Regions from separate parts of the Providencia sp. LY12 genome, predicted to be linked through region 1. Evidence: predicted binding sites of a transcription regulator. Region 1 holds the regulator's gene; the other holds the start of a gene.
What was found. The regulator sigma-54, encoded in region 1, starts transcription at its own class of promoters, with help from an activator protein. The targets are predictions, from matches to a motif close to GTTGGCACANNTTTCGCTNT.
Positions count from the first base shown of each region.

Region 2: a site for sigma-54 is predicted at 5,211-5,230, ahead of glnA (glutamate--ammonia ligase). Genes of this name have one in related genera too.

Region 1 covers NZ_CM172594.1:3,645,467-3,662,248, forward strand. Annotated here, with positions in the region: gene zapG (Z-ring associated protein ZapG) at 1-240, shown strand, start outside; gene ACY3ZI_RS17330 (Do family serine endopeptidase) at 562-1,956, shown strand; gene degS (outer membrane-stress sensor serine endopeptidase DegS) at 2,088-3,152, shown strand; gene murA (UDP-N-acetylglucosamine 1-carboxyvinyltransferase) at 3,279-4,541, opposite strand; gene ibaG (BolA family iron metabolism protein IbaG) at 4,596-4,850, opposite strand; gene mlaB (lipid asymmetry maintenance protein MlaB) at 4,988-5,278, opposite strand; gene mlaC (phospholipid-binding protein MlaC) at 5,280-5,909, opposite strand; gene mlaD (outer membrane lipid asymmetry maintenance protein MlaD) at 5,945-6,490, opposite strand; gene mlaE (lipid asymmetry maintenance ABC transporter permease subunit MlaE) at 6,494-7,276, opposite strand; gene mlaF (phospholipid ABC transporter ATP-binding protein MlaF) at 7,283-8,086, opposite strand; gene kdsD (arabinose-5-phosphate isomerase KdsD) at 8,470-9,438, shown strand; gene kdsC (3-deoxy-manno-octulosonate-8-phosphatase KdsC) at 9,466-10,026, shown strand; gene lptC (LPS export ABC transporter periplasmic protein LptC) at 10,043-10,636, shown strand; gene lptA (lipopolysaccharide ABC transporter substrate-binding protein LptA) at 10,620-11,177, shown strand; gene lptB (LPS export ABC transporter ATP-binding protein) at 11,183-11,908, shown strand; gene rpoN (RNA polymerase factor sigma-54) at 11,993-13,438, shown strand; gene hpf (ribosome hibernation promoting factor) at 13,462-13,749, shown strand; gene ptsN (PTS IIA-like nitrogen regulatory protein PtsN) at 13,838-14,305, shown strand; gene rapZ (RNase adapter RapZ) at 14,486-15,340, shown strand; gene npr (PTS phosphocarrier protein NPr) at 15,337-15,609, shown strand; gene rnk (nucleoside diphosphate kinase regulator) at 15,810-16,220, shown strand; gene pmbA (metalloprotease PmbA) at 16,355-16,782, opposite strand, start outside.
Region 2 covers NZ_CM172594.1:306,887-323,668, reverse strand. Annotated here, with positions in the region: gene fabY (fatty acid biosynthesis protein FabY) at 1-544, opposite strand, end outside; gene dtd (D-aminoacyl-tRNA deacylase) at 571-1,008, opposite strand; gene yihX (glucose-1-phosphatase) at 1,064-1,678, opposite strand; gene typA (ribosome-dependent GTPase TypA) at 1,929-3,752, opposite strand; gene ACY3ZI_RS01415 (PadR family transcriptional regulator) at 4,179-5,009, shown strand; gene glnA (glutamate--ammonia ligase) at 5,357-6,766, shown strand; gene glnL (nitrogen regulation protein NR(II)) at 6,931-7,980, shown strand; gene glnG (nitrogen regulation protein NR(I)) at 7,990-9,438, shown strand; gene ACY3ZI_RS01395 (helix-turn-helix domain-containing protein) at 9,618-9,881, shown strand; gene ACY3ZI_RS01390 (fimbrial protein) at 10,352-10,882, shown strand; gene ACY3ZI_RS01385 (fimbrial biogenesis chaperone) at 10,958-11,629, shown strand; gene ACY3ZI_RS01380 (fimbria/pilus outer membrane usher protein) at 11,654-14,143, shown strand; gene ACY3ZI_RS01375 (fimbrial protein) at 14,158-15,132, shown strand; gene ACY3ZI_RS01370 (fimbrial protein) at 15,141-15,656, shown strand; gene ACY3ZI_RS01365 (fimbrial protein) at 15,666-16,160, shown strand; gene ACY3ZI_RS01360 (helix-turn-helix domain-containing protein) at 16,433-16,705, shown strand; gene ACY3ZI_RS01355 (helix-turn-helix domain-containing protein) at 16,737-16,782, shown strand, end outside.

The DNA.
Region 1 (16,782 bases):
AGCCATTTTGCTCGCAGCGCAGAGTTATTGGATAAAATGGCACGCGACTATCGCCAACTGTATCAACATATGGCGCAAAGCTCTTCCGAGTTAATGCCGGATATGCAAGATAACCCATTCCATTATCGTTTAACTGAATCTGAAGCCGATAATGACCAAGCACCGGTTAAAATGCCACCGAGAGATTACTCTGAAGGTGCTTCAGGGCTGTTCCGCCCTCTCGATGAAAAAGAGAAGTAATTTTTGATTATGCCACCAGTAGCGCCCGTTACTGGTGGTGTTATTTCCCTCACTGTATCATTCCAATTCCGAATAAAATCTTATAGTTAGTTTAGCTACTGTATAGAAGTTAGCGTTTCACCTAAACATCATGTAAATGGATGTAAAATTGTGGATAAGTACTATCCGCATAGGGAACTTTTCCGCATAATCCGTGGTCATAGTCATCAGTAAAATATTATTTGAGACCCCAAAATACCTCCGCCCATATGACCTTAGTGTACCGTTTATAGGTACCATTCATATGAGCTGATATTTTCTATTGAGAGAATCTACGGAATGATGAAAAGAAAAAATTTCTTTCTGACAGCAGTCGCAATGAGTTTAGGTTTAACCCTGTCCACGATCCCAGCAATCAGCAGCGCCGCTTTACCGGCCACATTACCGGCAACCGCACAAAGCCAAAACATGCCGAGTTTAGCGCCTATGCTGGAAAAAGTGCTGCCTGCCGTCGTGAATATCCATGTTTCAGGCACCCGTGTACAAAATCAACAGATTCCTGAAGAACTGAAATTCTTTTTTGGTCCAAATGCACCTTCACAACAACAAAGCGTGCGCCCATTTGAAGGTTTAGGTTCTGGTGTCATCATCGATGCGACACAAGGTTATGTTTTAACCAATAATCACGTTATTGATGGTGCCGACAAAATCCAAATTCAGCTCAATGACGGTCGTGAAATTGACGTTAAACTGATTGGTAAAGATCCACAAACTGACATTGCACTGTTAAAAATCAGCAATGCAAAAGATATCAAAAACCTCACCGCGGTTTCTATTGCGGACTCCGATAAACTGCGTGTTGGTGATTTTGCCGTCGCTGTTGGTAACCCATTCGGTTTAGGACAAACTGCCACATCCGGGATTATCTCTGCGTTAGGTCGTAGTGGATTAAATCTGGAAGGCTTAGAAAACTTTATCCAGACCGATGCCTCAATCAACCGTGGTAACTCTGGTGGTGCACTGGTTAACTTAAACGGTGAGCTGATTGGGATTAACACTGCAATTTTAGCACCGGGTGGCGGAAATATTGGCATCGGCTTTGCTATCCCGAGCAACATGGCGAAAAGCCTGAGTGAGCAGCTGATTAAACACGGTGAAGTTAAACGCGGAATTTTAGGTATTAAAGGTACAGAGATGAACTCTGATATCGCTAAAGCCTTCAATATCGATGCTCAGCGTGGCGCTTTCGTCAGTGAAGTGATTCCAAAATCATCAGCGGCAAAAGCAGGCATTAAATCGGGTGACGTTTTAGTCTCCGTTGATGGTAAACGTATCAATAGCTTCGCTGAATTAAGAGCAAAAATTGGTACCAGCCAGTTAGGCAAAGAAATCACCCTTGGTCTGATCCGTTCAGGCAAACCAATGGAAGTGAAAGTGGTACTAGAAAGCGATGAAGGTTCAGCGACCAACGCGGAAAAACTGAGTGAATCCTTATTAGGCGCCACCATTTCCAATGCGGTTGTCAGCAATACCAAAGGGGTACAAGTTGACAGCGTAGCACCTAAGTCTCCGGCCGCAGCAGTTGGTTTAGCGAAAGGCGACCTTATCTTTGGCGTGAATGACACTCGCGTAGAAAGTATCGACCAATTCCGCATAATCATCGATAGCAAACCGCCAGTATTAGCGATGAAAGTGCTGCGTGGTGGTGAAACGCTCTACTTATTAATGAAAAACTAATTCATTAAGTTACCGCACATAAATCAATAAAACGGGTACAGTATCACTCTGCTATACCCGTTTTTTTATGTTATGCTCAAAGCATTTCTCTGTCTGTCATTTCCACCATAGCGAACTTGGTAACCTTTAACATGGTCAAAAAGCTGCTTGTGTCTGTCCTGCTTGGATTGGTCACTGCCTCAATCATTATTGTGGCTGTCCCCTCATTACGCCCACAGGGACTGGCTGATTTACTGTATGGGAAAACCAATAGCGAGCCTGTAAGCTATAACAAAGCCGTACGCCGTGCCGCGCCTGCGGTGGTGTATGTCTATAGCAGTTCTAAGGGGAGTTTTTCCCAATCTGGCCGGGAATTACAATCTCTTGGATCAGGGGTGATATTAAGCGCTAATGGTTACATAGTGACCAACAAACATGTGGTAGATAACCCTGACCAAATCCTTGTCGCTCTACAAGACGGTGCCATTTTCGATGCGTTCTTAGTCGGCTCAGACCCCCTCACCGACCTCGCAGTCTTAAAGATAGACGCTGAAAATCTCCCAGTTATCCCCATTAATACCAAGCGCATCACCCATGTTGGGGATGTGGTTCTGGCGATTGGAAACCCTTATAACCTCGGGCAAACAGTCACCCAAGGGATCATAAGCGCGACAGGACGAGTCGGTTTAAGCTCCACCCGCCGCCAAAATTTCCTGCAAACCGATGCCTCGATTAACTCGGGTAACTCCGGTGGCGCCCTTATCAACACGGAAGGGGAATTGGTTGGCATAAATACCCTTTCATTCAGCGCAGGGCAAGGAGTCAGTTCCGAAGGATTGAGTTTTGCTATTCCAACCGCCCTAGCAACCAAAATCATGGAAAAACTGATCCGTGATGGTCGTGTCGTGCGAGGCTACATCGGCATTACGGCTCGTGAATTACCGCAAATTCGCACAAATACAAATAATATCAACCAAATTCAAGGGTTAAGGGTTTTCCAAGTTTCAGCCAATGGACCTGCTGCAAAATCAGGCATTGAGCAAGGGGATGTTATTTTATCCTTAGATGGAAAACCTGCCGTTTCTGCCGCAGAAACCATGGATTATGTCGCCGAAATTCGCCCCGGAACAAAAATTCCCGTTCAGATTTTACGTGATGGTAATGTGCAAAACATCGATATCGTGATTGAAGAACTTCCTGAAGGGCAAGCAAACTAACCCCTCAATTCTGCCCAGTCAAATCTTTCACCCAAAATAAGCCCAAAAAAAAGGTTGTTCCGATAAAGAACAACCTTTTTTGTTTCTGCAATCTTGTTTTTGCAATGATATCAACGCAATCTGGGATTAGTCTTCAGATTTAACGCGTTGAATATTAGCGCCTAACGCATTTAATTTCGCTTCAATATTTTCATATCCACGATCGATATGATAGATACGGTCAACTGTCGTTGTTCCACCCGCGATACAACCTGCAATCACTAAACTTGCTGACGCACGTAAATCTGTTGCCATCACTTGCGCACCCGTGAGCTTTTCAACGCCATGACACACAACGGTATTACTTTCGATATCCGCGTGTGCACCCATACGAATTAACTCAGGAATATGCATAAAACGGTTTTCGAAAATGGTTTCGGTGATAACACCGGTACCTTCAGCCACCAAGTTTAATAGGCTAAATTGCGCTTGCATATCAGTAGGGAAACCAGGATGTGGAGCTGTACGCAATGTAACCGCTTTTGGACGTTTACCATGCATGTCTAGGCTAATCCAATCTTCACCCGTTTGAACATCAGCCCCAGCTTCACGTAATTTCGCCAGCACCGCATCCAGAGTGTCTGGACGTGCATTACGGCAAACTACTTTACCGCGAGAAACCGCTGCAGCAATTAAGAATGTACCTGTTTCAATACGATCTGGCAGAACGCGATACACACCACCACCTAAACGAGCCACACCTTCAATGACAATACGGTCAGTTCCTGCACCAGTGATTTTCGCACCTAATGCATTTAAGAAATTAGCAGTATCTTCAATTTCAGGCTCACGAGCGGCGTTCTCGATGGAAGTGGTTCCTTCAGCAAGCGCAGCAGCTGTCATGATGCTGATAGTGGCACCCACGCTCACTTTGTCCATCACGATGTCAGCGCCTTTCAGGCGACCATTCACCGTTGCCTTAACATAACCATCTTCAAGGACAATATTGGCACCTAACTTCTCTAACCCGCTAATATGTAAATCCACTGGACGAGCGCCAATGGCACAACCACCCGGTAGAGAAACTTCACCATGGCCAAAGCGTGCAACCAGCGGCGCTAATGCCCAAATAGAGGCACGCATGGTTTTTACTAGATCATACGGCGCACAATATTCAGTCACATTGCTAGCATCAACAAAAATCGAACCATTACGCTCGATTTTGACGCCAAGTTGGCTGAGTAACTTAATTGTGGTGTCGATGTCTTTCAGTTTAGGGACATTCTGTAATTCAACTGGCTCTTCAGCCAGTAAAGCAGCGAACAGGATTGGCAGTGCGGCGTTTTTAGCGCCTGAAATAGAGACTTCACCCTCTAAGCGGGTTGGCCCTTTAACTAAAAATTTATCCATTCTGGTATTCTCGTGTGTCAGATTTTTACAAACTGTTCGCTTACATTTTCAAACTTATAGGCCGCTCAGCTTACGATCACGCTCCCACTGCGCTGGGGTATAAGCTTTGATTGAAAGCGCATGAATTCGATTGTCCGCAATATATTCCATTAACGGCGCATAGACTGCTTGCTGCTGTTTAACACGGCTCATGCCGTCAAAAAGGCTGCCAACAGCGATAACTTGAAAATGACTGCCATCGCCATTCACTATCACTTCATCCAGTGACAGCTTTTCCATTAAGACTTGTTTAATTTCGTTGGTATCCATAATGACTCAATTTTGTAATTAATTATGATAATAAATATAGCCATCTATCCTAAAGGATTCAGCTTAACACTTAAACTAAAGAAAACGCTTCTGGTGTATAAAAACACTCAGAAGCGCTATTTTTTACATAACTTGACTTAATCCATCAGCAGGGATTTTACCCCGTACAATTCCATCAAGGTATTCAAATTATCACTCACACCAACAATACCTAAATGGCTTTGTTGGGACTGATACTCACCTTTTAAGCGTACTAGCATTGCCAGTCCGGTAGAATCCACATGAGTTAAAGCAGAAACATCAACTTGCTCAACTTGGGTCAATAGTGTTTGGCGCTTGTCCCAAAATTCAACCAGAGAATCGCGATTTAAAATACCGGAAAAAGCCAATGTTTTGTTATTTTTCGTCCAAGATAACAGACTACTCATCTTAATTGTTCTCTTCTAACGTAATCGGCACCTGAGCACTACGTTGTAATTGAGCAGTCAATCCATCAATACCTTGCTTACGCAGAATATCACCCCACTCATTTTGCTTGGTGGTAATCATACTCACGCCTTCTGCAATCATGTCATACGCCTGCCAGTAACCTGTTTTACTGTTTTTACGCCATTGGAAATCCAAACGTACTGGAGGGCGACCATTAGTATCATTGATGGTCACACGGATAGCGACAATATTTTTGTCGCCAATCGGCTGCTCAGGAGCGATGGTGTACGTTTGACCGTGATACATTGCCAGTGCTTGACCGTAAACTTGCTCAAGATAAGACTCAAATGCTTTAAAATACGCATCGCGCTGCGCTGGGGTAGCATCTTTATAATAAGTCCCTAATACCAACGCGCCCGCATATTTAATTTGCACATATGGCAGTAACTCTTCACGCACGATGGTACGTAAGTAATCTGGGTTTTGTTTGATTTGAGGCTGCTGTGCTTTTAAGCGATCGAAAGTTTTCGCTGCGGCTTCTTCCATAAGCTTATAAGGATTAGTTTGGTCAATCGCCATCGCAAATGGCGCAACCACTAACATAGCTATCATTATTAAACGTTTAAACATAATTCATTCCTTTTAAGTTCACAGGGAATTACAACTTAGTGAGCAACAGGCTCTGACGGTGCCGCAACATGAGCCTCTGGCGCAGATGCTGGCGCAGCTGCAGAACCTTGGCTATCACCACTCTTATACAAGAATTGACCAATTAAATCTTCCAGTACCATTGCCGGTTTGGTGTCTTCTAAACGACTGCCATCTTTTAACATCGCAATCCCCATATCTTCATCATAAGGACCGATATTCATGGCGATATACTGTTCACCAAGCAGGCCTGAAGTACGAATTGATAGCGAGCTGGAATCAGGAATATTGTCATATTCGCTGAGTAAATCGATTTGAACGTCGGGAATATAGTTCTTTTTATCTAAAGAAATATTCGCAACCCGTCCCACGACAACGCCACCGACTTTGATTGGAGAGCCGACTTTTAAGCCACCCACGTTTTCAAAAGAGGCGGAAATTCGGTAAGTTGACTGACTACCAATCGATTGTAAATCCGCCACTTTTAAGCAGAGGAACACAATTGCGGCGATCGCCAGCAACATAAAACAACCCACCCATATTTCACTTTTTTTACTTTGCATGACTTAGTTCCCAAACATCAGTGCTGTCAGTACGAAATCTAACCCTAGAACCGATAATGATGCATGCACAACAGTTTTCGTCGTTGCACGGCTAATTCCTTCCGAGGTTGGAATCGCATCATAACCATTAAATAGTGCAATCCACGTTACCGTGATTGCAAAGACTAAACTCTTGATAAAACAGTTCACTAAATCCAATCGCCACTCGACGGAAGATTGCATGGATGACCAGAAGAAGCCCGGGTCAATCCCTTTCCAATCCACACCAACAATGGCACCACCGATAATACCGACGGCAACAAAGATCAGCGATAACAGCGGCATGCTAATGAATCCAGCCCAAAATCTTGGGGCAACAACACGGCGCAGAGGATCCACCGCCATCATTTCTAAACTTGAAATCTGCTCAGTGGCTTTCATCAAACCAATTTCTGCGGTTAATGCCGAACCAGCTCGTCCCGCAAACAACAGCGCAGTGACCACAGGCCCCAGTTCGCGCAATAGTGAGAGCGCAACCATCATGCCAAGGCTCGCTTCTGCACTGAACGTCGTCAGTACCAAATAACCTTGTAAGCCGAGCACCATCCCGATAAACAGACCGGACACCGCCACAATGAGTAGAGACTGAACCCCTACCGAATAAAGCTGTTTAACTAACAGCGGCCACTGCTTGCCAAACTCAGGTTTGCCAAATAGTGCACCAAATAATAAATAGCCTGCTCGACCAAAAGCCGCAAATGTTTCAATCCATCGACGTCCGAAGGCAGCAATCGCCTTAATTATCATGTTCATTTACCCTAATAAATCAGCCGAATAGTCATTGGCAGGAAAGCGGAATGGCACAGGGCCATCAGCGATACCGTCCATAAACTGTCTGACGCGCGGATCTTGGTTTTCACGTAATTCTTCCCCAGTTCCTTTCGCAATAACATGCTGCTGCGCCACAATATACGCTTTATCGGCAATACTTAGCACTTCAGGAACATCATGGGAAACCACCACGCAAGTAACGCCTAACGCTTGGTTGAGTTCATCAATCAGTTTGACCAAAACCCCCATCGTAATTGGGTCTTGCCCTACAAACGGCTCATCAAACATAATCAGGTCAGGATCCAGAGCGATAGCTCTTGCCAGCGCCGCACGGCGTGCCATTCCCCCTGAAAGTTCTGATGGCATTAATTTAGCGGCTCCGCGTAACCCCACCGCCTCTAATTTCATCATCACCGTCGTATGAATCAATGATTCCGGTAAATTAGTGTGCTCACGCAAAGGGAAAGCCACGTTATTGAAAACGTCCATATCGGTAAACAAGGCACCGGATTGGAATAACATGCTCATTTTTTTACGCGATTGGTATAACTTAGAACGAGACAGCGCAGGAATATTATCGCCATCAAACCAGATTTCACCTTCCTCTGGGCGCAGTTGTCCGCCAATCAGTCTGAGCAATGTGGTTTTACCAATCCCTGAAGGCCCCATAATCGCAGTAATTTTACCACGAGGCACAGTTAGGTTAATATTTTCGAATATTTTCCTATTGCCCCGCGTAAATGACATGTTTTTGACTTCGATTAAGTTCTCTGTCTGTGCTTGCATCGTTTAATAGCTCGTTATAGGTCAAACTATGATTCTGCCTAAATAAATTCAGGGTTTTACAGAAACATAAACCAAATAGTATTAACTAATATTTTACCTAATTAATAGAAGATAGCTCTTAGAAATTTATATATCCAACCATAAGGGTAAGAGAATTAAAAAAATTTTTTTTGGGCATCGGTGCGGTTAATCCCTAAAAGGCTCTTTTGAGCTCAAATCGCTAATAAAGACTCATAACCATGACATTCATAAAAGCTTAGAGACAAAATACTTACTGATACTAAGTATTCGTTATACAATCCGATTTCTCTTTTTTGATCTAACCGAAACTTTGGATCCAACCGACACTTTTGATTCACCCGAAAACACACATGGAATTAGACATGTCAAATATCGATTTTCAGAAAGTAGGTAAAGAAGTTCTCCATATCGAACGCGAAGGTCTGAAAAACCTAGAACAATATATTAATCATGACTTTGACCTTGCTTGCCAGCAAATCTTTGCTTGTCAGGGAAAAGTGGTCGTTATGGGGATGGGGAAATCAGGGCATATTGGACGGAAAATTGCGGCGACGCTTGCCAGCACAGGAACGCCTTCATTTTTCGTGCACCCTGGAGAAGCTAGCCATGGCGATTTAGGGATGATCTCCAATAAAGACGTTGTATTAGCGATTTCGAACTCTGGTGAATCAGGAGAGATCTTAGCCCTTCTGCCAGTGTTAAAGCGTATCAAAGTCCCACTGATCTGCATGACCAATAACCCAGACAGTAACATGGGCAAATATGCAGATATCCATTTATGCATAAAAGTGCCGCAAGAAGCCTGCCCACTAGGTTTGGCACCAACAACAAGTACCACGGCAACATTAGTGATGGGCGATGCGTTAGCCATTGCATTATTAACCGCCCGCGGCTTCACCGCAGACGATTTTGCGCTATCTCATCCAGGGGGCGCACTTGGGCGCAAACTTTTACTCTTAGTTCGTGATTTAATGAGTACCGGTGACGATGTCCCTCATATTCCGAAAAGTGCCACATTACGCGAAGCCCTTGTGGAAATTACCCGTAAAAAGCTGGGTATGACCGTCATTTGTGATGACGATATGAATATTCAAGGGATATTCACGGATGGGGATTTGCGCCGTATTTTTGATATGGGCATCGACCTTAATAATGCCAAAATTGCCGATTTAATGACGCCGGGCGGTATTCGAGTCGCGCCAGGTATGCTAGCTGTTGAAGCGCTGAACCTGATGCAATCTCGCCATGTCACGTCGTTATTAGTGGCAGATGGCGACCAATTAGTGGGTGTTCTCCATATGCACGACCTACTGCAAGCGGGTGTGGTATAAGTCGAAAGTATACATAAAGGAAATAGAATGAACCCTAATTATCAGAATACTTGCTATGGGTCTGTAGCAAATTCTGTGATAGAAAAAGCGACCAAAATTAAACTGCTTATCTGTGATGTCGATGGCGTGATGTCCGACGGTTTAATTTATATGGGGAATAATGGCGAAGAATTAAAAGCCTTTAATGTCCGCGATGGGTATGGCATTCGCTGCCTATTAACCTCAGGTATCGAAGTCGCTATTATCACCGGACGCAAAGCTAAATTGCTGGAAGACAGAGCCCAAACGTTAGGTATTACATATCTTTACCAAGGACAAAGCGATAAGCTTTTGGCGTATCGCGAACTGTTAGATAAACTACAACTAACAGAAGAGCAAACAGCTTACATTGGTGATGACCTCATTGACTGGCCCGTGATGGCAAAAGTTGGGTTATCCGTTGCGGTTGCTGATGCACACCCTTTGTTATTACCTAAAGCAGACTATGTAACACATATTGGTGGCGGAAAAGGGGCAGTACGTGAACTCTGCGACCTGATTCTGTTATCCCAAAATAAACTGGAAGAAGCTAAAGGCTTGTCGATTTAAAGAACAGATATCATTCATGAGCAACGCAAAAAAGTGGTTAATCATTGTTTTATCCCTCATTGTACTGGGGCTAATTGGTTGGAACTTTTCGGTTTACGATGACTCCAAACCATTAACAACCGAAATCAATGACGGGAAACCTAATTATCAAACTGATGATTCGGTAACTTTCGTCTATAATCCTGCGGGCGATTTAGCCTATAAACTCGCCGCGAGCAAAGTTGATAATTATACCGATGGGAAAATCACGTGGTTTACCAATCCGGTATTAACCACTTATAACGATGCGGGTACGCCGACTTGGACGGTGAAATCCATTAAGGCAAGATTAACCAAAGAGCGTGTGCTCTACCTGTATAGCGATGTTCAAGTTGACAGTTTGACTCCTGAGCCTCAAATCCAGCGCATTACCACAGATAATGCGGTGGTCAATCTAGTCACACAAGATGTTTCATCTGACGATAAAGTTACCATTATCGGACACGGGCTAAATTCAACGGGCTTAAAAATGAAGGGGAACCTTCGTACAAGAACCGCTGAATTAATTGAAGATGTTAAAACTCACTATGAGTTACAACCAAAAGAGCAACACAATGAATCAAGTAACTAAGAAAAGTTTTATTCAAGGGGCTATTGCAAGTGCAATTTTGGCTCTTAGCCTACCGGCAATGGCACTGAAAACAGATACCCAACAACCGATGACCATTAATTCGGTTAAGCAATCTCTTGATTTAGAAAAAAATATCACCACATTTACTGATGACGTTGTTATCAAGCAAGGTTCCATTGATATTCGTGCCAACAAAGTTGTTGTGACTCGCCCAAGCAGCGATTCCGATAAAATCGTCATTGAAGCATTTGGTACGCCAGTGACTTTCTTCCAGTTACAAGACGATGGCAAACCAATTAAAGGTCACGCATCCAAAGCACGTTATGAAGTTGATCAACAGCTGGTGACATTAACGGGTGATGCCTACCTTGAGCAGCTCGATAGTAATATCAAAGGCGATAAGATCACTTACGTCGTTCCAACGCAAAAAATGGAAGCGTTCAGCGATAAAGGCAAGCGCGTAACAACTGTCTTATTACCAGCCCAGTTACAAGAGAAAGGCCCAGCAGCGCAGGGTTCATCAACAAGTAAGAGTAAATAATTGTTATGGCAACACTAACCGCAGAGAATCTGGCAAAATCCTATAAAAAACGCAGCGTAGTCACTGACGTCAGCCTGGAAGTGAAATCAGGGGAAATCGTCGGTCTCTTAGGCCCTAACGGTGCGGGTAAAACGACCACTTTTTATATGGTAGTCGGCATTGTTCAGCGGGATGCTGGTAAAATTTTAATTGATGGTGAGGATATTAGCTTACTTCCTCTGCATGAGCGCGCTCGTCGTGGCATTGGCTATCTTCCTCAAGAAGCATCTATTTTCCGCCGCCTCAGTGTGTATGATAACCTGATGGCCGTGTTAGAAATTCGCCCTGACTTAACCTCAGAACAGCGCAAAGAGCGCGCTGAAGAGCTGATGGAGGAGTTCAGTATTACTCACCTGCGTGATAGCGTAGGTCAGTCACTGTCCGGTGGTGAGCGTCGTCGAGTAGAAATTGCACGCGCCCTCGCTGCTAATCCAAAATTTATCCTGTTAGATGAGCCGTTTGCAGGGGTTGACCCGATTTCCGTTTTGGATATCAAAAAAATCATCCAACACTTGCGTGACTATGGGCTTGGCGTGTTAATCACCGACCATAACGTCCGCGAAACTCTCGATGTTTGCGAGCGTGCTTACATTGTCAGCCAAGGGCACTTGATTGCTCACGGCTCACCAGAGATGATCCTTGAAAACGAGCAAGTGAAACGTGTTTATTTGGGTGAAGGCTTTAGACTGTAGTTTGTAGACTGTCGTTTGTAGTATTGCCTTGTTGGTTGTCATGACATTGGTTGTGTAAGTGGTAATGGAGAATAAAGCACATTCATGAAGCAAAGTTTGCAGCTCAGAATCAGTCAACAACTTGCAATGACACCTCAATTGCAACAGGCCATCCGCCTGTTGCAGTTATCCACACTTGAGCTTCAACAAGAAATTCAACTCGCACTTGAAACCAACCCTCTGCTTGAACAAGAAGAGTCATCCTCTGAGCAAGAGAACTTAGATAACCTAGGCAACGACACTGACAGCAGCGAAATCGATACCAAAGATGCCCTTGAAAACGCGGATATGCCCGATGAGCTTCCACTAGATGCTGATTGGGATGAAATCTATACAGCAGGTACCCCGTCGGGCACTAGCAACGACTACAGCTTCGATGAACTTCCTGTTTACCAAGGGGAAACTACCCAAACACTGCAAGATTATCTAATCTGGCAAGCGGATCTCACCCCGTTTACCGATACCGATCGCGCGATTGCGACTTCGATTATCGATTCAATTGATGATTCAGGCTATCTAACAAGCTCAATCAGTGAGATCCACGAAGGGATTGATGACCCCGATATCACCTTAGAAGAAGTCGTTGCCGTTTTAAAACGTATCCAGCATTTTGACCCATTAGGCGTGGCAGCTCAGGATCTCAAAGAGTGTTTGTTGATCCAGCTCTCTTTATACCCAAAAGAGACAATTGGTCTGCAAGAAGCTAGACTGATTATTAGCAATCATATTGATTTACTGGCAAATCGTGATTTTCGGCAACTGAGCAAACTGACCCGCTTAAAAGAAGATGCGCTGAAAACAGCAATTGACCTGATCCTTACGCTGAATCCCAAGCCAGGGCAGTCAATCAATACGGGTGAATCGGAATATGTTATTCCCGATGTGCTGGTGAAAAAAGTCGGTGGGCACTGGCAAGTTGAGTTAAATACAGATAGCATCCCTAAGTTAAGCATCAATAATCATTATGCTTCAATGGCAAATGATTCAGCCAGCGAAAGTGACACGCAATATATTCGCAGTCACTTGCAGGATGCGAAATGGCTGATTAAAAGCTTAGAGAGCCGCCATGAAACATTACTTAAAGTGGCGACCTGTATTGTTGAGCAACAACAAGAATTTTTTGAGTTAGGCGAAGAGTATATGAAACCAATGATTTTGGCAGACATTGCCTATCAGGTGGACATGCATGAATCGACTATCTCCCGTGTGACAACTCAAAAATTTCTGCATAGTCCACGAGGCATTTTTGAGTTGAAGTATTTTTTCTCCAGTCACGTCAGCACGGACACCGGAGGAGAAGCCTCCTCCACTGCGATTCGTGCGCTGGTGAAGAAGCTGGTTGCTGCGGAAAACCCAGCAAAACCATTGAGTGACAGTAAATTGACGAGTATGCTGGCAGAGCAAGGTATACAAGTTGCTCGTCGAACTGTTGCTAAGTATCGTGAGTCATTATCTATTCCGCCATCAAATCAACGTAAACAGTTGGTTTAACCCAATAATATAAGGAAGATTGTATGGAATTTCAGATTACTGGACACAATATTGAAGTTACACCGGCATTGCGCGAAACGGTTGAGAAAAAACTCAAGAAATTAGAGCAATTGTTTGATCGTATTAACAGTATCCAAGTTGTTCTGAAAGTGGAAAAAGTTCAGCAAATTGCTGAAGCCACCCTGCAACTCAACGGCGCAGAAATTCACGCATCAGCGGAAGACGACGATATGTACGCGGCACTTGATTTACTCCTTGATAAGCTGTCACGCCAATTAACCAAACATAAAGAAAAACTGAGACAACACTAATACATTTAGCCAGTCGTTGACTGATTAATGTTCTGAACCAGATGGTGGCATACATCATCTGGTTTTGTAGTCCTAAGTGAATAATAAAATGAATAGTGATATAGAAATCCAATTAAGCGATGTTTTATCCGCCAGTTGCACACGTAATAATTTAGTTTGCACCAGTAAGAAGAGAGCATTAGAAATTATTAGTGAGTTAGCGGCCGCCGAGTTGGGATTGCCGGAAAATACGGTATTTGAAGCGTTACTAACCAGAGAAAAAGTTGGCACCACGGGTATTGGTGGTGGAATTGCAATCCCTCATGGCAAACTCAATGAAGGCGAAAGTGCACGCGCCGCTGGCGTATTTTTGCATTTAGAAGAGCCCATTGCGTTTGATGCGATTGATAACCAACCTGTTGATCTGCTTTTTGCATTACTTGTTCCATCGGATCAATGTAAAACTCACTTACATACGTTGTCTCTTATCGCTAAAAAATTAGCGGATAAAGCGTTCTGTAAGCGTCTGCGTAGTGCGCAAAGTGACGAAGAGTTATACCAGATCATCATTGAGTAAGTAATAACTGATATGTGTTGATGCCAGCCTAATGATATTGTTATGATTTCTTTCATTCGGCATCGTAAAACACCGCAAAATGCAAAATAGTCAGACGTGTTTGATCAATTAGAAATGTGTGATCAGTGAGAAATCGATCATTAAGATATAAATCCTTAAGAGACAGAAGGGAGTTAGCTCATGGTGCTGATGATTGTCAGCGGCCGTTCCGGTTCGGGAAAATCCGTTGCCCTACGCGCGCTGGAAGATATGGGTTTCTATTGTGTGGATAACCTGCCGGTAGTCTTACTGCCGGAATTGGCTAATTCACTTGCCGATCGCAATATTTCTGCGGCCGTGAGCATTGACGTGCGTAATATGCCCGACAATCCAGAAGTGTTTGAAGAAGCGATTGATAAACTGCCATCAACCTTCTCGCCACAACTGCTATTTCTGGATGCAGATCGCAACACATTAATTCGTCGTTACAGTGATACTCGTCGATTACACCCACTTTCAAGTAAAAATTTATCCTTAGAAAGTGCCATCGACGAAGAAAACGAGCTATTAGAACCGCTACGCTCCCGCGCTGACTTGGTCATTGATACCTCAGAAATGTCAGTGCACGAATTAGCGGAAATGCTCAGAACTCGCTTAATGGGCAAACGCGAGCGTGAGCTGACCATGGTGTTTGAGTCCTTCGGTTTCAAACACGGTATTCCCATTGATGCTGACTACGTTTTCGACGTGCGCTTTTTACCAAACCCACACTGGGATCCAAAACTGCGTCCAATGACCGGTTTAGATCGTCCCGTTGCGGCCTTCTTGGACAGACACACAGAAGTTCATAACTTTATTTACCAGACTCGTAGTTACTTAGAGTTATGGTTGCCGATGTTAGAAACCAATAACCGCAGCTACCTCACCGTCGCCATCGGCTGTACGGGAGGAAAACACCGTTCGGTGTACGTGGCAGAACAGCTGGCTGATTATTTCCGTTCCCGAGGGAAAAACGTCCAGTCACGCCACAGAACGTTGGAAAAACGCAAGCAATGACCGTCAAAGCAACGATTACGCTGAAAAACCGTCTTGGTATGCATGCCAGACCAGCAATGCTTCTCTATGATTTAGTTAAACAATTTAACTCTAGAGTCATTTTAAAAAATGACAGTCAAATTGAGGCCGAGGCGGATAGCGTTATTGCGATGTTGATGTTAGACTCGGAACAAGGCAGTAAAATTGATATCGAGGTTAGCGGACCCGATGAAGATTTGGCGTTATCCGCAATCATTAAACTGTTTGAAAGTGGATTTGACGAAGAGTAGCCCAACTCATTGCGTCATTACATCTTAGCGAACAGAGCGATATACATGGTTTTACACGCATAGGCACCGAGTTCGTGATCCCGATCTCTTCCCTTTAACGCCTATAGCGCCTAATATTTTACATAATCTATTTTCTAGCAAACACCCCCTGCCTTCTGGGTGGGGGGTGTTTGCTTTGTACGTCCCTATTGGAGTGTGGTATGACAAAGCCAACAATTATTATCAATGATTTAGATGCAGAACGCTTAGATGCCCTGATGGAGCAAGCCGCTTATGCGGGTACGCCTGTTGCTGAAGCACTAAACGACGAATTAGATCGCGCAGATATCGTCTCTCCACAAGAGATCCCTGCGGATGTGGTTACAATGAACAGCACTGTTCGTTTCTTAGATTTAATCAGTAACGAAGAGCGCACACGCACACTGGTTTATCCTGCCTCTCTCAAAGATAGTGCAGAACAACTGTCCGTGATGGCGCCAATCGGTGCAGCGTTATTAGGTTTACATGTTAACGACGAAATTAGCTGGGCGCTGCCAAACGGCGTAGAAACCCGTGTTCGTGTGTTAGAGATTGTTTATCAACCTGAAGCGGCTGGCGAGTTCCATCGCTAGTTGCGATGATCAACAAGAGAAAGAAGACTAGCCGAAAAAAGTTTCCATCAAGAAACTGTCGTTAGTCTTCAGGCGGTATTCAGGCACTCATTGAGTGCCTTTTTGCTATTTAGCGCTTATTGTTCAACTAGAACTTACTGCCCTGCAATACTCATTTCAGGGATCAACACAGAACCGCACTGAATATTACTGCGCGTTTCGATGTCATCGGCGATAGTCACCATATTCATCCACATATCCTTCAAATTACCCGCAATGGTAATCTCGCTCACCGGATACTGAATTTCGCCATTTTCTACCCAAAAACCGGATGCACCGCGGGAATAATCCCCCGTAATTCCACTCACACCCTGTCCCATCAGCTCAGTGACCACTAAGCCTGTTCCCATTTGCTTTAACAAAGCATCAAAAGATAAGCCTTGTCCTTCAATGCGCCAGTTATGAATTCCACCCGCATGACCTGTGCTTTGCAGACCCAGCTTACGCGCAGAATAACTGGTCATCAGCCAAGTTTGCAGAACGCCATTTTCCACAATATTGCGCTCAGTAGTACGCACACCTT
Region 2 (16,782 bases), 980 kb from region 1:
ACTGTTCAATACGTACACCCATTTTTTCACTTAATGGAATATGCTTGTGCCAAGCTTGTTGAAGCTCACCGCACCAATCCGGACGATGGAGAATTTGGTCAAGGGTTTCAATCGGTTTGATCATCAAATAGTGTCGAACAGGGGTTTTTAGCTCCCCAGTGACTTCACCACGACGTTCAAAACCCATTTTGGCGAAGAATGGCACGGCTTCTTCTCGAACACTGGAAACGATGCGTTTAACACCTTCGCGCCTTGCAATGGTTTCAAGCGCCATAATAATCAGTTTGCCTAAACCCTTGCCTTGCATGACAGGATTAACCGCGAGAAAGCGAATAGCGCCTTCATTATCGGCATTAATATATAGGCGCCCAATGGCCAAAATACGATTTTTTTCATCAACCACCATTTGATGGTGAGCGGTTAAATCATAACCGTCTTTTTCAGAGCCAAGGGGTTGTTTGAACGGTTCTCGCAGCATTGACCAGCGAAATTGGTAGTATGCAGCGAATTCAAGTTCATCTTTTGGTGTCCGTAGGTGGTACATCTCTCCCCCTCCCTTAAGCGATTTTTCTACACTTGTAGCCAAAAAGTCACGGGGCCATCATTGGTCAGGCTAACCTGCATGTCCGCCGCAAATTCACCGGTTTCTGTCACGATGCCTTGTGCACGGCTTTGTTCAACAAAATATTGATACAGCTGATCCGCTTTCGCCGGTTCCGCACCGCCGGAGAAACTTGGGCGCATCCCTTTCTTGGTATCTGCGGCTAACGTAAACTGCGAAACCACTAATAAGCTTCCGCCAGCTTGTTGAACGTTAAGGTTCATTTTGCCTTGTTCATCGCTAAAAATACGATAGCCAAGGACTTTCTCACAAAGGCGTTTTGCTTTCTGCTCATCATCGTCTTTTTCAACACCGAGCAGAACTAAAAGACCAGGGCCAATTTGCCCTACTGTTTTTTCATCAACAACCACACTCGCGTGAGTGACTCTTTGGATTAATGCAATCATGGGTACTCGATAAAAAAAGGAGTAACGTCGCCGTTACTCCTTATTAAGAACTGGATTATTCGACTTCGGCGCTAAAGTCGTAAGTACGAAAATATTCAGGAACGGTGTCTTTATTCAAGACATGAACACCTTTGATACCAAGTGCTTCAGCCGCTTTTACGTTTTCTTCTACATCATCAAAGAATACCGCATCAGCTGCTTCAAATTCTTCAGATTCCAGAACATATTTGAAAATTTCTGGGTCTGGCTTACGCATTCCTAAATCTTGGGATAGATACAGGAAGTCAGAGGACGCTGCAATTTCAGGGTAGTGTTCTGGCCAATAATCAAGATGCAGGCGATTAGTGTTAGATAACACGACAACGCGATGACCTTGCTCACGCAGACGCTCCATAATATCAATGACTTCTGGTCTTAGTGAGATGAAAATTGAGTGCCAGCCTTCTGCAAAATCTTCAAAGCTTAGGGTGATACCCAATTCTTCACAGAGCAGTTCAGCAAATTCGATATCTGAAATTTTGCCACACTCGTGGAGTTGGAAGATATTGCCAAAAGTGAATCGCTTTTTGATTTCTGAACTTGGGGTACCACTTAGTTCAGACCACTTATCAAACACACGATTGAAGTCGATATCAATAATCACATTACCCATATCGAAGATATACAGCATAAATTGTCCTCTTAGTTATTCATTAAATTTACTTTAATCATTATTGAGGCAACTGAACAGCCCTAATTGAGGATTATTAAGGTTATTTTTTCAATTTATCGATTAAGCAAATTGGCTAGAGGAACTGTGTTTGTGTCTGGATAAACAAATTTTATCCGCTGATATAACTAAATTTGTCTATCGTTCAATTTTCGGGCATAAAAAAAGGTGCCATATTTGGCACCTTCTATTTTAATTCAAAGACTAACGATTAATCTTCTTTAGAACGGCCAGCACGACGGCGATCGTTCTCTGTCAAGTGACGCTTACGCAGACGAATTGACAGTGGAGTTACTTCAACTAGTTCATCATCATCGATAAACTCAAGAGCTTGTTCCAGAGTCATTTTGATAGGTGGTGACAGAGTTGTCGCTTCATCAGTACCTGATGCACGCATGTTAGTCAGTTTTTTACCGGTTAAGCAGTTAACAGTCAGGTCGTTAGAACGTGAGTGAATACCGATGATTTGGCCTTCATACACTTCAGCACCGTGACCTAAGAATAACTTACCGCGATCTTGCAGGCTGTAAAGTGCGTATGCAACTGCTTTACCTTGACCGTTAGAGATCAGAACACCGTTTTGACGGCCGCCGATTTCGCCTGGGCGAACATCGTCGTAGTGGCTGAATGTGGAGTACAGTAAGCCAGTACCTGAAGTCATAGTCATGAACTCAGTACGGAAGCCAATCAGGCCACGGCTAGGAATGATATAGTCTAAACGTACACGACCTTTACCATCTGGCATCATGTCACGCAGGTCACCTTTACGCTCACCTAACGCTTTCATCACGTCGCCTTGGTTTTGTTCTTCAACATCCAAAGTCACTTGTTCGAATGGCTCTTGTTTACGACCATCGATTTCACGAACGATAACTTTTGGACGAGAAACGGCTAATTCGAAGCCTTCACGACGCATGTTTTCGATCAGAACAGATAAGTGCAGCTCACCACGACCAGAAACGCGGAATGCATCTGGATCTTGAGTTTCTTCAACACGCAGTGCAACGTTGTGAACCAGTTCTTTATTCAGACGATCAAGGATTTGACGTGAAGTAACGAACTTACCTTCTTTACCACAGAATGGTGAGGTGTTAACACAGTAGAACATGCTAACTGTAGGCTCATCAACCGCCAGTGCAGGCAATGCTTCAACGTTACCCACTTGGCAGATAGTGTCAGAAATATTCAGCTCACCTAAACCAGTCAGTGCAACAATGTCGCCAGCTTCAGCTTGTTGTGAATCAATACGCTCTAAACCTAAGTGAGTCAGAACTTTACCGATTTTACCGTTGCGAGTCTTACCTTCGCTATCGATAACAGTCACTTGTTGGTTAGGTTTAACAGTACCACGCTTGATGCGACCGATACCGATAACACCTAAGTAGCTGTTGTAATCTAACTGAGAAACTTGCATCTGGAATGGACCTTCCAGATCAACTGCTGGTGGCTCAACGTGTTCCACGATAGCTTCGTACAGTGGAGTCATGTCTTCAGCCATATCAGTATGGTCAAGACCAGCGATACCGTTTAATGCAGATGCATAAACGATAGGGAAATCTAATTGCTCATCCGTAGCACCTAAGTTCACGAATAAGTCGAATACTTGGTCAACAACCCAATCAGGACGCGCGCCTGGGCGGTCAACTTTGTTGATAACAACAATTGGACGTAAACCGTGGTCGAACGCTTTTTGCGTTACGAAGCGAGTTTGTGGCATTGGGCCGTCCATCGCATCAACAACCAGCAGAACGCAGTCAACCATGGACATAACACGTTCAACTTCACCACCAAAGTCGGCGTGACCTGGGGTGTCTACGATATTGATGTGATAACCATTCCATTGGATAGCGGTGTTTTTAGCAAGGATTGTAATACCACGCTCTTTCTCCAAGTCATTGGAGTCCATAACACGCTCATCAACAGTTTCACGTTCACCGAAAGTGCCGGACTGTTGCAGTAATTTACCAACCAGTGTTGTCTTGCCATGGTCAACGTGAGCGATGATGGCGATGTTTCTTAAGTTTTGAATTGACAAGGATTTTTACCGTTTAATTGACAGGAAAGGAATATGCTTTATGAGTTGTTGTAATGCCCAAAGCATACTTTCTACGTTAATTTGCTGTTATTTTACACGTTTTTCCACACAAGTGGAATAAATGTGAAAGCCATCACTATTAAAAAAGTTTTTAGCTAAAAAACATTCAGTTGCGTCGTCGTGCAAAGATGCTCAAAAAAATAGCAATTATCAGCACTAGGAAATCACAAAGTGGCAGGATAATACGCTAAAAAGGAAATATTAGCAGCCGAAAAAAAGAATAAAAAATAAACTTTCTTCGTCTATCACTCATTTCAATGTATTTTTTATTATTTAGATATATCTAATTTGACAATTTAGATATATCGGAATAAAGTGAACTCATCAACGCAATTTAGATATATCGAAATAATAACAGAGGTTCCTATGAGAATACATCAATGCCGTCATGTTTATGCCTCACATCATGACGAACATCAACGAGGACACGGTGGCTGCTGCCACAATAGCGAGCACCAAGAACATCGCCATGGTCATGACCACGGGGAATGTTGTCACGGCGAAGGTCGTCACGGTCGTGGACACGGTGAAGGCTGTCACGGCGAGGGTCGTCACGGTCGTGGACACGGTGAAGGCTGTCACGGCGAGGGTCGTCACGGTCGTGGACACGGTGAAGGCTGTCACGGCGAGGGTCGTCATGGTCGCGGACGTGATGAAGGCTGCCACGGCGAAGGTCGTCACGGTCGTGGGCGCGGCAAAGGCTTACGCCGCCTATTCGACCACGGCGATTTGCACATTATGGTGCTCTCTTTAGTGGCAAAAAAACCAAGCTATGGCTATGAAATCATTAAAGACATCCAAGAAGCATCCAATGGCTTATATGTCCCAAGCCCGGGCGTCATTTACCCAACCTTAACGCTATTAGAAGAACAAGGCTTTTTGGAATCGCAAATTGTCGAGCGCAACCGCAAAAGTTTCTCTATTACGCCTGAAGGCACTGAACACCTCGCGCAGAATAAAGAAACTGAAGCCGTTATCAGCCGTAAATTAGCCAAAGCCCGTGAACTACAGCAAGGCAGCAACTTATCAGAAGATATCGAAATGGCAGTGAGCCGTTTTAAAGCCTTGCTCCGCCATAAAATGGTGCTCAAGCAATTAAATGAAGAACAAACTCATCAAATTGCAGCGATCATCAATGATGCCGTCAAACAAATTGAAGAAGTAAACACGTTATTAACTGACAGTAATGACGAATAAACCTTTTTATATCTCTAAAAATACCAACGGTGTGGCGCCAATCAATGGCACTACGCCGTTTTTGTTTCCGCTTTCCATTAATTGCACCATATTGGTGCGACAAATCTTTTCCTTGCACCAATACAGCGCAGTGATAGACTGTTTTTTAGCCTAATCATTGCCATCTTCTTGTCATCATCCCCATTTACGATGATTTTAAAAGTTGGCACGCTTTTCGCTTATATAACCCTAGAGAGCTTGCAATATTGTTAATGAAATAATCATTAATCTTGCGAAGCCAGATAAACCAACTCATGCACACCTTAATTGCTGCGTAAGTTGATTAGACCCGACCAGGAGAGCCGAGAATGTCCGCTAAACATGTTTTATCGTTAATCGAAGAGCACAATGTAAGATTTATTGATCTGCGTTTTACTGATACTAAAGGTAAAGAGCAACACATCACTATCCCTGCTCATCAAGTTGACGAAGACTTCTTTGAAGAAGGTCAAATGTTTGATGGCTCATCCATCGGTGGCTGGAAAGGCATCAACGAGTCTGACATGGTATTAATGCCTGATGCATCTACCGCAATGTTAGACCCATTCTACGCCGATAATACCTTAATCATTCGTTGCGACATTTTAGAGCCAGGCACTATGCAAGGTTATGATCGCGACCCCCGCTCTATCTCTAAACGTGCTGAAGATTACCTGCGTTCTAGCGGCATTGCGGATATGGTGTTATTTGGGCCTGAACCAGAATTTTTCGTGTTCGATGACATCCGCTTCGGCAACAGCATGCACAGCAGCTACTATCACATCGATGATATCGAAGCCGCATGGAACACTGGCACTAAATACGAAGGCGGTAACAAAGGTCACCGTCCAGCTGTGAAAGGCGGTTACTTCCCAGTACCACCAGTAGACTCATCACAAGATTTACGTTCAGCTATGTGTACCACAATGGAAGAGATGGGCTTAGTGGTTGAAGCTCACCACCATGAAGTGGCAACTGCAGGCCAAAACGAAATCGCAACTCGCTTTAATACCATGACCAAAAAAGCGGATGAGACTCAAATTTACAAATACGTTGTCCATAACGTTGCACACGCATACGGCAAGACCGCAACCTTTATGCCAAAACCATTAGTTGGTGATAACGGTTCCGGTATGCACTGCCACATGTCTTTATCTAAAGGTGGCGTGAACCTGTTTGCAGGCGACAAATACGGCGGGTTATCTGAGATGGCGCTGTACTACATCGGCGGTATCATCAAACACGCTCGCGCACTGAACGCGTTCACTAACCCAACGACTAACTCCTACAAGCGTTTAGTCCCAGGTTTTGAAGCGCCAGTCATGCTGGCTTACTCTGCACGTAACCGCTCTGCTTCTATCCGTATCCCAGTGGTTGCAAGCACGAAAGCACGTCGTATCGAAGTTCGCTTCCCAGACCCAGCGGCTAACCCATACTTAGCGTTTGCTGCTCAGTTAATGGCAGGTCTTGATGGCATCATCAACAAGATCCACCCAGGCGATGCAATGGACAAAAACCTGTACGACTTACCGCCAGAAGAAGCGAAAGAGATCCCAACAGTGGCTGGCTCTTTAGATGAAGCTCTGGCTGAACTGGATAAAAACCGTGAGTTCTTAACTCGTGGTGGTGTCTTTACTGACGATGCTATCGACGCTTACATCGAATTACTGCGTGCTGATATCCAACGCGTTCGTATGGCGCCACACCCACTCGAATTTGAAATGTACTACAGTGCGTAACACGCCGTTCCACTGATAGTCTTTGTTGCCGTGAAGCACTTGCCCCATCTTTGGATGGGGCCTTTTCTCTGCACTGAGTGATAAACTGCAAATATTGGCTTCGACGTATCGGTTAATCAGTAAATAACGTATAATGCACCAAAATAGTGCAGGAGCAATATTACATGAAAGCCGAGCATTTACCTGTCCCCGAACATCTCCTCGATTCCTTAATTAACAGCGTATTAGTGCTGGATTACGATTTAATCATCCATTATGCCAACCATGCTGCCTTACAAATTTTGGCACAAAGCCCCCGTAAGCTCTATGGCACCCCACTTCCTTTACTATTCAACTATTGTTCATTAAATGATGAGCAGATGCTCAATAGCCTCAAAACCGGCCACAGCTTTACCGAAAACGAAGTGACACTGGTGCTTAATAACCACTCTCACATGATGTCATTGAGTGCTCAGCCTCTGTCCGACCAATTTATTCTTGTCGAGCTGTCCCAATTGGATAGCCAGCGACGCCTTAGCCAAGAGTTAGCGCAAAATGCCCAGCAGCTTGCTGCCCGTGAATTGATCCGTGGACTTGCCCATGAAATCAAAAACCCATTGGGTGGCTTACGTGGCGCGGCGCAATTATTGTCTAAGGCGCTGCCCGACCCGCAGCTAAATGAATATACCCAAGTGATTATTGAGCAAGCCGATCGCCTACGTGCCTTAGTCGATAGGTTATTAGGACCTCAATATCCGGGACCGAAAACCGAGCAAAGTATCCATCATAGTGTGGAAAATGTGATGCGCTTAGTCGGGTTAGAAAAACCAGACAATATCACGCTGGTTCGCGATTACGATCCAAGCCTCCCCGATCTGGAATACTATCCAGACCAAGTGGAGCAAGTGCTGCTCAATATCACGCGTAACGCCTTGCAAGCGCTTGGCGATACGGGTGGCATCATCACTTTGCGCACTCGCACCGCATTTCAGGTGATGTTGCAAGGGGAGCGCTACCGCCTTGCCGCACGGATTGATATTGAAGATAACGGTCCCGGTATTCCACTCGCTATCCAAGATACGCTGTTTTATCCGATGGTCAGCGGTCGCCCTGATGGCACTGGCTTAGGCTTATCTATCGCGCGCAGTCTAGTGGATCAACATGCGGGGAAAATTGAGTTTAACAGTTGGCCGGGTCACACCGAGTTTTCTATTTATCTACCCATCAAAAAATAGGAGATAGCCATGCAGAAGGGAAAAATCTGGGTTGTTGATGACGACAGTTCAATCCGCTGGGTACTGGAGCGTGCGCTCAACAGTGCCGAACTTAATTGCACCTGTTTTGACAGCGCTGATGCAGTGCTTGCAGCCCTCGACAATGACCGCCCTGACGTATTGCTCTCCGATATTCGTATGCCGGGCATGGATGGACTTACCTTACTCAGCCAGTTAAAACAGTCACATCCATTACTGCCGATTATCATCATGACCGCGCATTCCGATTTAGATGCCGCCGTTAACGCTTATCAATCTGGCGCTTTTGACTATCTCCCTAAACCCTTTGATATTGATGAAACCGTCGCCTTAGTGGAACGCGCACTAAACCACAGCCGTGAGCAAAACAGCACTGCTAGCGATAAGCCACAAGCTCCCATAATTTCTTCTACTATGATCGGCGAAGCCCCTGCCATGCAGGAGGTGTATCGGATCATTGGACGCCTTTCCCGCTCCTCAATTAGTGTGCTTATCAACGGGGAATCTGGTACAGGTAAAGAGCTCGTTGCCCACGCATTACATCAACACAGCCCACGCGCCAACGAACCTTTTATCGCCTTAAATATGGCGGCAATCCCAAAAGATTTAATTGAATCCGAGCTATTTGGTCATGAAAAAGGGGCTTTTACAGGCGCTTCCCAAGTTCGCCAAGGCCGTTTTGAACAAGCGAACCGAGGTTCTTTATTCCTCGATGAAATCGGTGATATGCCGCTGGATGTGCAAACGCGCTTATTGCGAGTACTGGCTGAAGGGCAATTTTACCGAATTGGTGGCTATACCCCTGTTAAGGTCGACGTGCGTATTATCGCCGCAACGCATCAAAACTTAGAAAAACGTGTGGAAGAAGGATTATTCCGCGAAGATTTATTCCATCGATTGAATGTTATCCGCGTGCAGCTTCCGCCATTACGCGAACGCATTGAAGATATTCCTCGCCTCGCCCATTACTTTTTGCAAAATACCGCCAAGGAGTTAGGGGTAGAAAGCAAAGTTCTGCACCCTGACAGCATTAAAATTCTTCAACGCTATTCTTGGTCGGGAAATGTGCGCCAATTGGAGAACGTCTGCCGTTGGTTAACCGTGATGGCAGCTAGCCAAGAGGTGCTTCCGCAAGATTTACCAAGCGATCTATTTAATAAGCAAGAATCCAACAAGTCAGCGAAAGATCCTGCTTCATCCGCCATCCATTCTCAAGATCCTAACCTTGCATGGTTTGATCTCTTAGAAAAATGGACTGATTCCGCACTGAACGCTGGTCAGCAAAATTTATTTAATGACGCCATGCCGTTATTAGAGAAAACCATGCTCAATTGCGCCCTCAAATATACCCACGGACATAAGCAAGAAGCAGCTCGCTTATTAGGCTGGGGTCGAAATACCCTAACGCGAAAATTAAAAGAGCTGGGTATCGAAGATTAATTTCTAGAAAGCTCACCATCTAGCGGCTATGATTTAATTAAGTTAACACGCGAAAAAACGTGTTAACTTTTCATTGGTTAATATTGATTATCAATAAAATATCATCAAAAAGCCGCACTAATTGAATATCGATGCTCGATAACCATCATCTGTCAATATACCGTCATTGAGGGTTTCCTATGCGCGAAAATCATACAATATCCGAAATTATTGGGCATAAAATAACATTAATCCGTGAATATCATCATTTGTCATTAAAAGAACTAGCGGATGAAATTGGTGTTTGCGAATTTCAACAGCTGAAATATGAAAAAGGAAAGGCACGAATTCCCGTCGATAAACTAAAACAATACGCCGATTATTTTGAGATTAGTTTATTAAGCTTTTTTATATTTAGTGAAGCGGAGAAGAAATTTATTTTACATTATCTTAATAAAAAGTAGTCACTACAAGATATACACAAAGAGACTAATCTTATTTCATGATTGAAATAGGATAATTTAGATCCATAAAAAATAAATCAATGTATAAATACGAACATTATTTTACGTCAAAACCTGCCATCAATATTTTACATTTAAGATAAAATCTCACTCTCCCAACCCATAAAGCGTGTTTTTGTACAATCTCGTACTCTAAAATAAATCCTGACATTTAATTTTTATTTTCAATTCACATTGAAATTGAAATTATTAATATTTCAATTTTCCAAATTAACCTAAATAAAAACCCCACCCGTATAGTGAATTTAAAACAAAAATAAATAACCGTAACTCAAGATGAAATTTAAAATCTAAAAAAACACAAACTTGTTTATTTATAAAAACAAACACAAAATACTTAAGCTTTAATTCACAAGCGAAAAACATTCACAAAATTATATTTTATATCGAACTCAGTTCGGAGAGTTAAAATGAAAAAACAGATTATTGCATCGTTAATTGCAACAGGAACTTTATTAATTTCTGCTAATGGCTTTGCCAAAGATGGTGATATTAATTTCACGGGCGAAATTATCAATAACGCTTGCCAACTAGCAACTGGTTCCGATGCTATTCAAGTGAACTTAGGTAAAGTCTCTAAAACATCATTAACAGGTACTGGTAGTACTGCTGCTGCCACTAAGTTTTCCATTCAATTAGAAAACTGCCCTGCCGCAGTAACCACTGCAACGGTAAAATTTGATGGCGTTTCTTATGAAGGTGATAGCAGTGTTCTGCAGTTAACCAATGCGGGAGCATCTGGAATTGCTAAAGATGTTGGTATTCAAATTCAAGACGTTAAAGGAATTACTGTTCCTTTATATACCGCATCCAGTGAATATGCCCTAAAAGAAACGGTTGTAAATAATTTAGATTTTACCGCACGTTATATTGCAATGTCTGATGCTGTCAGTGCTGGTTTAGCAAACTCAACGGCAACATTCACAATTAATTATAACTAATTTCAATTTAAGGTTTATATGGATATAAGCCTTAGTGATTTATTTTTTGTTTTGTTATAACTCAGTGGTGGCTATATGAAATCAATAATTACTATTTTTATCTTTTTTTTCGCACTTATCAGTACAGCCAATGCTGGTGTCATTATTGGTGGTACCCGCGTCATTTATCCTGAAGGGAAGAAAGACGTGAGTATTAGTGTAGAAAATCCAGATAAAATTCCTTATTTAATTCAATCATGGATTGAAAATGCCAATGAAGGCAAGCAAACGGACTTTACTATTACGCCACCACTTTTTCGTTTAAACCAAGAAAAGACTAATGCATTACGGATATTTCTAACCCAAGACTCTCTACCAAAAGATAGAGAATCTTTATTTTGGTTAAATGTAAAAACAATTCCTGCAACAGAGAAAAAATCAGAAAACTCACTAAAGATCGCGTTCAAAACTCAGATGAAATTAATTTATCGTCCTGATTCATTAACGAATGTCGATTTTAATGAAGAGCAAAAAAAACTTAAGTGGTCGAAAAATAGTAAAGCCATTACTGTTAATAACCCAACACCTTATTACATGAACTTCCAGAGTATTAAATTTAATGGGAAGAGCGCAGAAAATATTTCTTATGTCGCACCGTTTTCAGAGAAAAGCTTCAATATTAACAATCCTGAATTACACGGAACCATTAAATGGGAAGTGATTAATGATTATGGCTCCGCCAATAATCCAGCAGAAATAAAAATATAGCCTTAAGGATAGTTAGGTTTATCTATGAAAATAAATAAAATATGCCTTAGCCTATTTTTATCTCTAGGCTATATTGCGACGTCTTCGGCAGAAACGGACACCTATTTTGATCCTGAATTTCTTGAGCTACCGAATAAAGAATCCGTGGACTTAGAACAGTTTGAGCGTAATGAACAATTACCGGGTCAATATTATGTGGATATTTACATTAATAAGAGCTTGATTGGCTCAAAAAGTGTTAGCTTTTCCACCAATAAAAATAATGAACTGGAGCCTTGCTTAACGCTCTCTGACCTGAAAGATGTTGGGGTTAAAGTCGGGGAATACCCTGAGCTGCGAGTCGCGGGTAACCAATGCATTAATTTATCTGCGATTCCTGATGCCAAAAGTGAGTTTGAATTTGGTTCTCAGCGCCTTTATTTAAGCATTCCGCAGATTGCATTGAACATGAACCCGCGCGGCTATGTGGATCTCGCGGCGATCGACAATGGGATCACTGCCCTGTTACTCAATTACAGCTATAACGGCTCGCGCAGTATCGATCGTAAAAATGATAATAACAGCAGCAATTCCAACTATGTGAACTTGCGCCCAGGGCTGAATATCGGTCCGTGGCGTCTGCGCAACTACACCACGTGGCAAAGTAGTGATGGGCAACGCAATAAGTGGGACACGGTATATACCTATTTAAGCCGTAATATCAATGCGATAAAAAGTCAGCTGATCCTTGGGGACAGCTCATCACCGTCCGATATTTTCGACAGTGTGCCGTTTCGTGGGGTGCAACTCTCCACTGACGATGATATGAATCCAGAAAGCCTACGTGGGTACGCACCAGTGGTACGGGGTATCGCGCGCAGTAATGCGCAGATCACCATTCGTCAAAACGGTTACACCATTTACCAAACCGATGTTGCAGCAGGTCCGTTTGAAATTAACGATCTCTACCCTACAGGGGGGAGTGGGGACTTACACGTTACGATTAAAGAAGCCAACGGTAGCGAACAGTACCAAATTATTCCGTTTGCCTCTTTACCGGTTTTACAACGTGAAGGCTATCTCTCCTATAGCGTGACGGGCGGGCAATACCGCAGTTATGACAGTAGCGTGGATAAAAAAACCTTTGCGCAATTTGCACTAACTTACGGGCTGCCTTGGGGGGTGACTCTGTTTGGCGGAAGCCAAGTCAGTGACAAATATCAGGCTTACTCCATCGGTTCAGGGCAAAACTTAGGGCGATTTGGTGCATTATCTATCGATGTCACCCACGCCAGTTCGACCCTCAGTAATGGTGAAAAAGAGAGCGGACAATCCTACCGTTTTCGCTATAACAAAAACCTGAATGATATTGGCACCAACATCGCTTTAGCGGGCTATCGTTATTCCACTAAAGGGTTTTATAGCTTGTCGGAAGTGTTTGATGGCTATCGAAAAGAAGCATTTACCGCATTACATGAGCGCCGCCGTAACCGTGGAGAAATCACCCTCAGCCAAAGCTTAGGGGACGGCTGGGGTTCCTTGTCGGTAGGTTTTGTGAGTGAAGATTACTGGAATAGCGATCGCAAAACGCAGTCAACAACCATTGGCTATAACAATAGCTGGAACGACATTAGCTATGGGGTGAATTATAGCTATAACAAAAACACCAACCCAAATAACTACGATGGACGTAATAAAGACGATGATCACCAGTTTGCCTTTACGGTGAGTGTGCCATTTAGCCTGTTTGATAGCACTTTCTATTACAACCTTAATGGCACAAACAGCAGTAGCAATGGCTCCTCGGGCAGCATGGGTGTTTCAGCAACGCAACTGGATAATCGCTTGAACTGGAGTGCTCAGCAAAACTTCCCAACCCGCGATTCTGGGGCTTCCGGTAACTTAAATGCCAGCTACCGTGGACAATATGGGGAAGTCACTGGGGGTACGGGTTACAGCACCAATAATTACAACCTGTACTACGGTGCTAGCGGCAGTGTGGTCGCCCATTCTGGAGGGGTAGTTCTCGGCCAGCAGCTGGGAGAAACCGCGGCATTGGTGGAAATTCCAGATGCCGCTAATGTCCCGATATTGAACCAAACCGGTATCCAAACCAACGGGCAAGGCTATGCGTTAGTGCCGTATGTCACCGCGTATCGCAGCAATGGTATCCAAATTGATACCAGTAAATTGCCGGATGATACCGAAATGGAGTTAACCACCCAGAATGTGGCACCAAGCCGTGGGGCAATTGCTAAAGCTAGCTTTAATGCCAATGTGGGCTATCGCGCCATCATGACGTTGCATTTTAAAGATGGTAAACCCGTGCCATTCGGGGCGCAGGCAATTTTCCCAAGCAATAATCAGCTCAATGCGATGGTCGGAAATGATGGGGAAATTTATCTGTCAGGAATGCCGGAGCGCGGTTCATTTACGATTCAATATAACGATAAGCAACAGTGTCAGGTGAATTATAACTTGGCGGGATTAACGAATTATATTGGTTTATATAAAACTGATGCTATTTGTCAGTAATAGGGAAAATTATAATGAATAAAGTAATTTCAATACTGTTCATAACATTTTTTTATTCTAGCTATTCTTTTTCAATTTGTAAGTTTAATCCTTATCCAATAGGTAATGTATATGTTCCAGATCAAACTATTTTTGTTCAATATGATAGCTCTGAGACCATATTAAAAGTGATCGATATTCCAATCACGTCAAATACATTTAGTTACTCAACTAGTGATAGTAATAGCTGTAATTTTACCTTCATGACGGGATGGTTTCGTTGGGCCAATGATTTCCCTAGTTCTAATCAAATAAAGCCAACTAATATACCCGGTATTTCCCTCACATTACAGCTTGTTTTTTCCAGCCCACAAATGGGAAGTGGGGCTTACTCTGTTTATTATTATAACCCCCAGCCCCCAAACAATTTTAGCTTTACTCGTATGGCTTGGAAGTTAACCATTAAAAGAGTGGGAACTGTTAATCAATCAGGCGTATTTCCAGCGGGTCAATTGGCTTATAATAGAGCATATAGTCAAACACTTAAAAAATCATTAGATGCAGGTAACCTGCATTTTAGAAGTAACTTCAGAATTTTAGTTGCAAACTGCGGAGTAAAAAATTCCACATTAAATATCGACTTAGGTGATTGGTATGACACTCAATTTCCTACTGTTGGCAGCACCAGTAGAGAAGTTGATATCCCGATTACCTTAAGCTGCTTAGCCGGAACCAATATTAAAGCAACCGTTACAGGAACTAGTGGTGTTGTTAATGCTGCTCAAGGGCAGTTGGCTTTATCCGGCACAGATAAAGCTACCGGTATTGCCATACAACTCATTGATGCAGATAAAAACCCTATTCCTTTGGGAAGCAAACAAACAATAAAAAATAACGTTGCAGCAGGCGAGCATATCTTTGGTTGGAAAGCGCGTTACATCAAGACCGCAGATAAAGTCACCCCTGGCTCTGCCAACGGCACAGCAACAATTAATATTCGCTATGAATAGAGGCGCCCATGAAGAAAATAATATTCACACTATTAACTATAAATATTTTTTCTCAGCCATTATTGGTTAATGCAGCGGATACTGTAACAGTAAATTTTAAGGGTAATATTAAAGCAGCTACCTGTAATTTATCTGCTGGAAATAATATTGATGTTGACCTTACGAATATAGGTTTAGATTCCTTTATTTCTGCACAAGGCGCCTCACCTTGGAAAACCTTTAATATTGAATTAAAAGATTGCTCCGCATATATCAATAATGTGAAATTAACCTTCACAGGCACAGGGGATAACGCGGATATCAATAGCCTATATAAAAATAGCGGCACCGCCGCCAATATAGCCATTCAATTGCAAAGTGGCGATGGCGCAACTCCGCTAGGCAATACTAAAGTATTAACGGTTCCCACCAATGGGCAATCTTTGGTGAGTGTACCTCTACGTACACGGGCATTTTCTTCACTCGGTAATGGTACTGCGGGCACCTTATCCGCCAATATTACTGCCACCATTACCTATCTATAGGAGCAGCTAATGAAAATATTTTTATTCAGTATATTGGGACTATTAGCGTTACCTGCAATGGCAGAAACCGTCAATATTAAGGTGCATGGCAATGTGATTGCCATGCCCTGCAAAATCGAAAACACCAGCTATAACGTAGAGTTAGGTAAAATAAATCGTTGGAATTATCGTAACCCAGCCCAAAGCCCATGGGTGGATTTTTCTATTAAATTGGTTGATTGCCCTGTGACAACCAAAAATGCCAAATTCAGTGTTAACGGAACACCCGATACCATCGACAATAACTATTTTGTGAATACAGGCAGTTCCACTGGAAGCTTGCTGCATCTCGCGCAAACAAATAATAAAACGACCATTAAAAATGGCAGTATGGTAGATGTGGCTATCAATAGCGCCACTAAAAGTGCCGAAATTCCACTATCTGCAAGAATGGTAAGTTTACAGCCTATGTTTACTGCTGGAGATTTTAAAAGCCATTTAGAGTTTTCAGTTATATATCCTTAATAAAGGAATATGATATTTATATCGTTATCCGTTAAAGACATTCTTAATGCAATGCTCTTATTATGAAAAATATTATTAATGGGATGAAAATAGCACTCTCTAATTGAAATTTTAATTATTAACCTCCATATAAAACGGATAACTTTAATTGATGTGATTTAAGTCAAGATATCAAGTTAACTATCTGATAAACATGTCTTTGAGATAATGGTATTCATTTGCCATCTGTTAGTTTATTTAACATATCGCAAATAATAAAAAGAGGTGAATTAATGGAAAATAGCTATCCAGTCTCCGCTGTTATTGGATATAAAATACGAAAGTTACGTAAAGAAAAAGGGTTATCCCTACTCACTGTAGCTCAATCGATTGGAATTAGTGAACAGCAACAGCTTCGTTATGAACGTGGGAATAATCGAATATCGATTGATCGGCTCAAACAATATGCTATTTATTTTAATACTAGTATTAATGACTTCTTTTTATTTAATGAAAGTGAAAGGAAAAAAATAAAGCAGAATCTTAAAAGATCTCCAAATATATAGTATTTTTACTTAATCAATATTGGTCATTATAATGAAAAAGAACACCTCCAAAATTGTTGGCGCTCGCATTCGCTCAT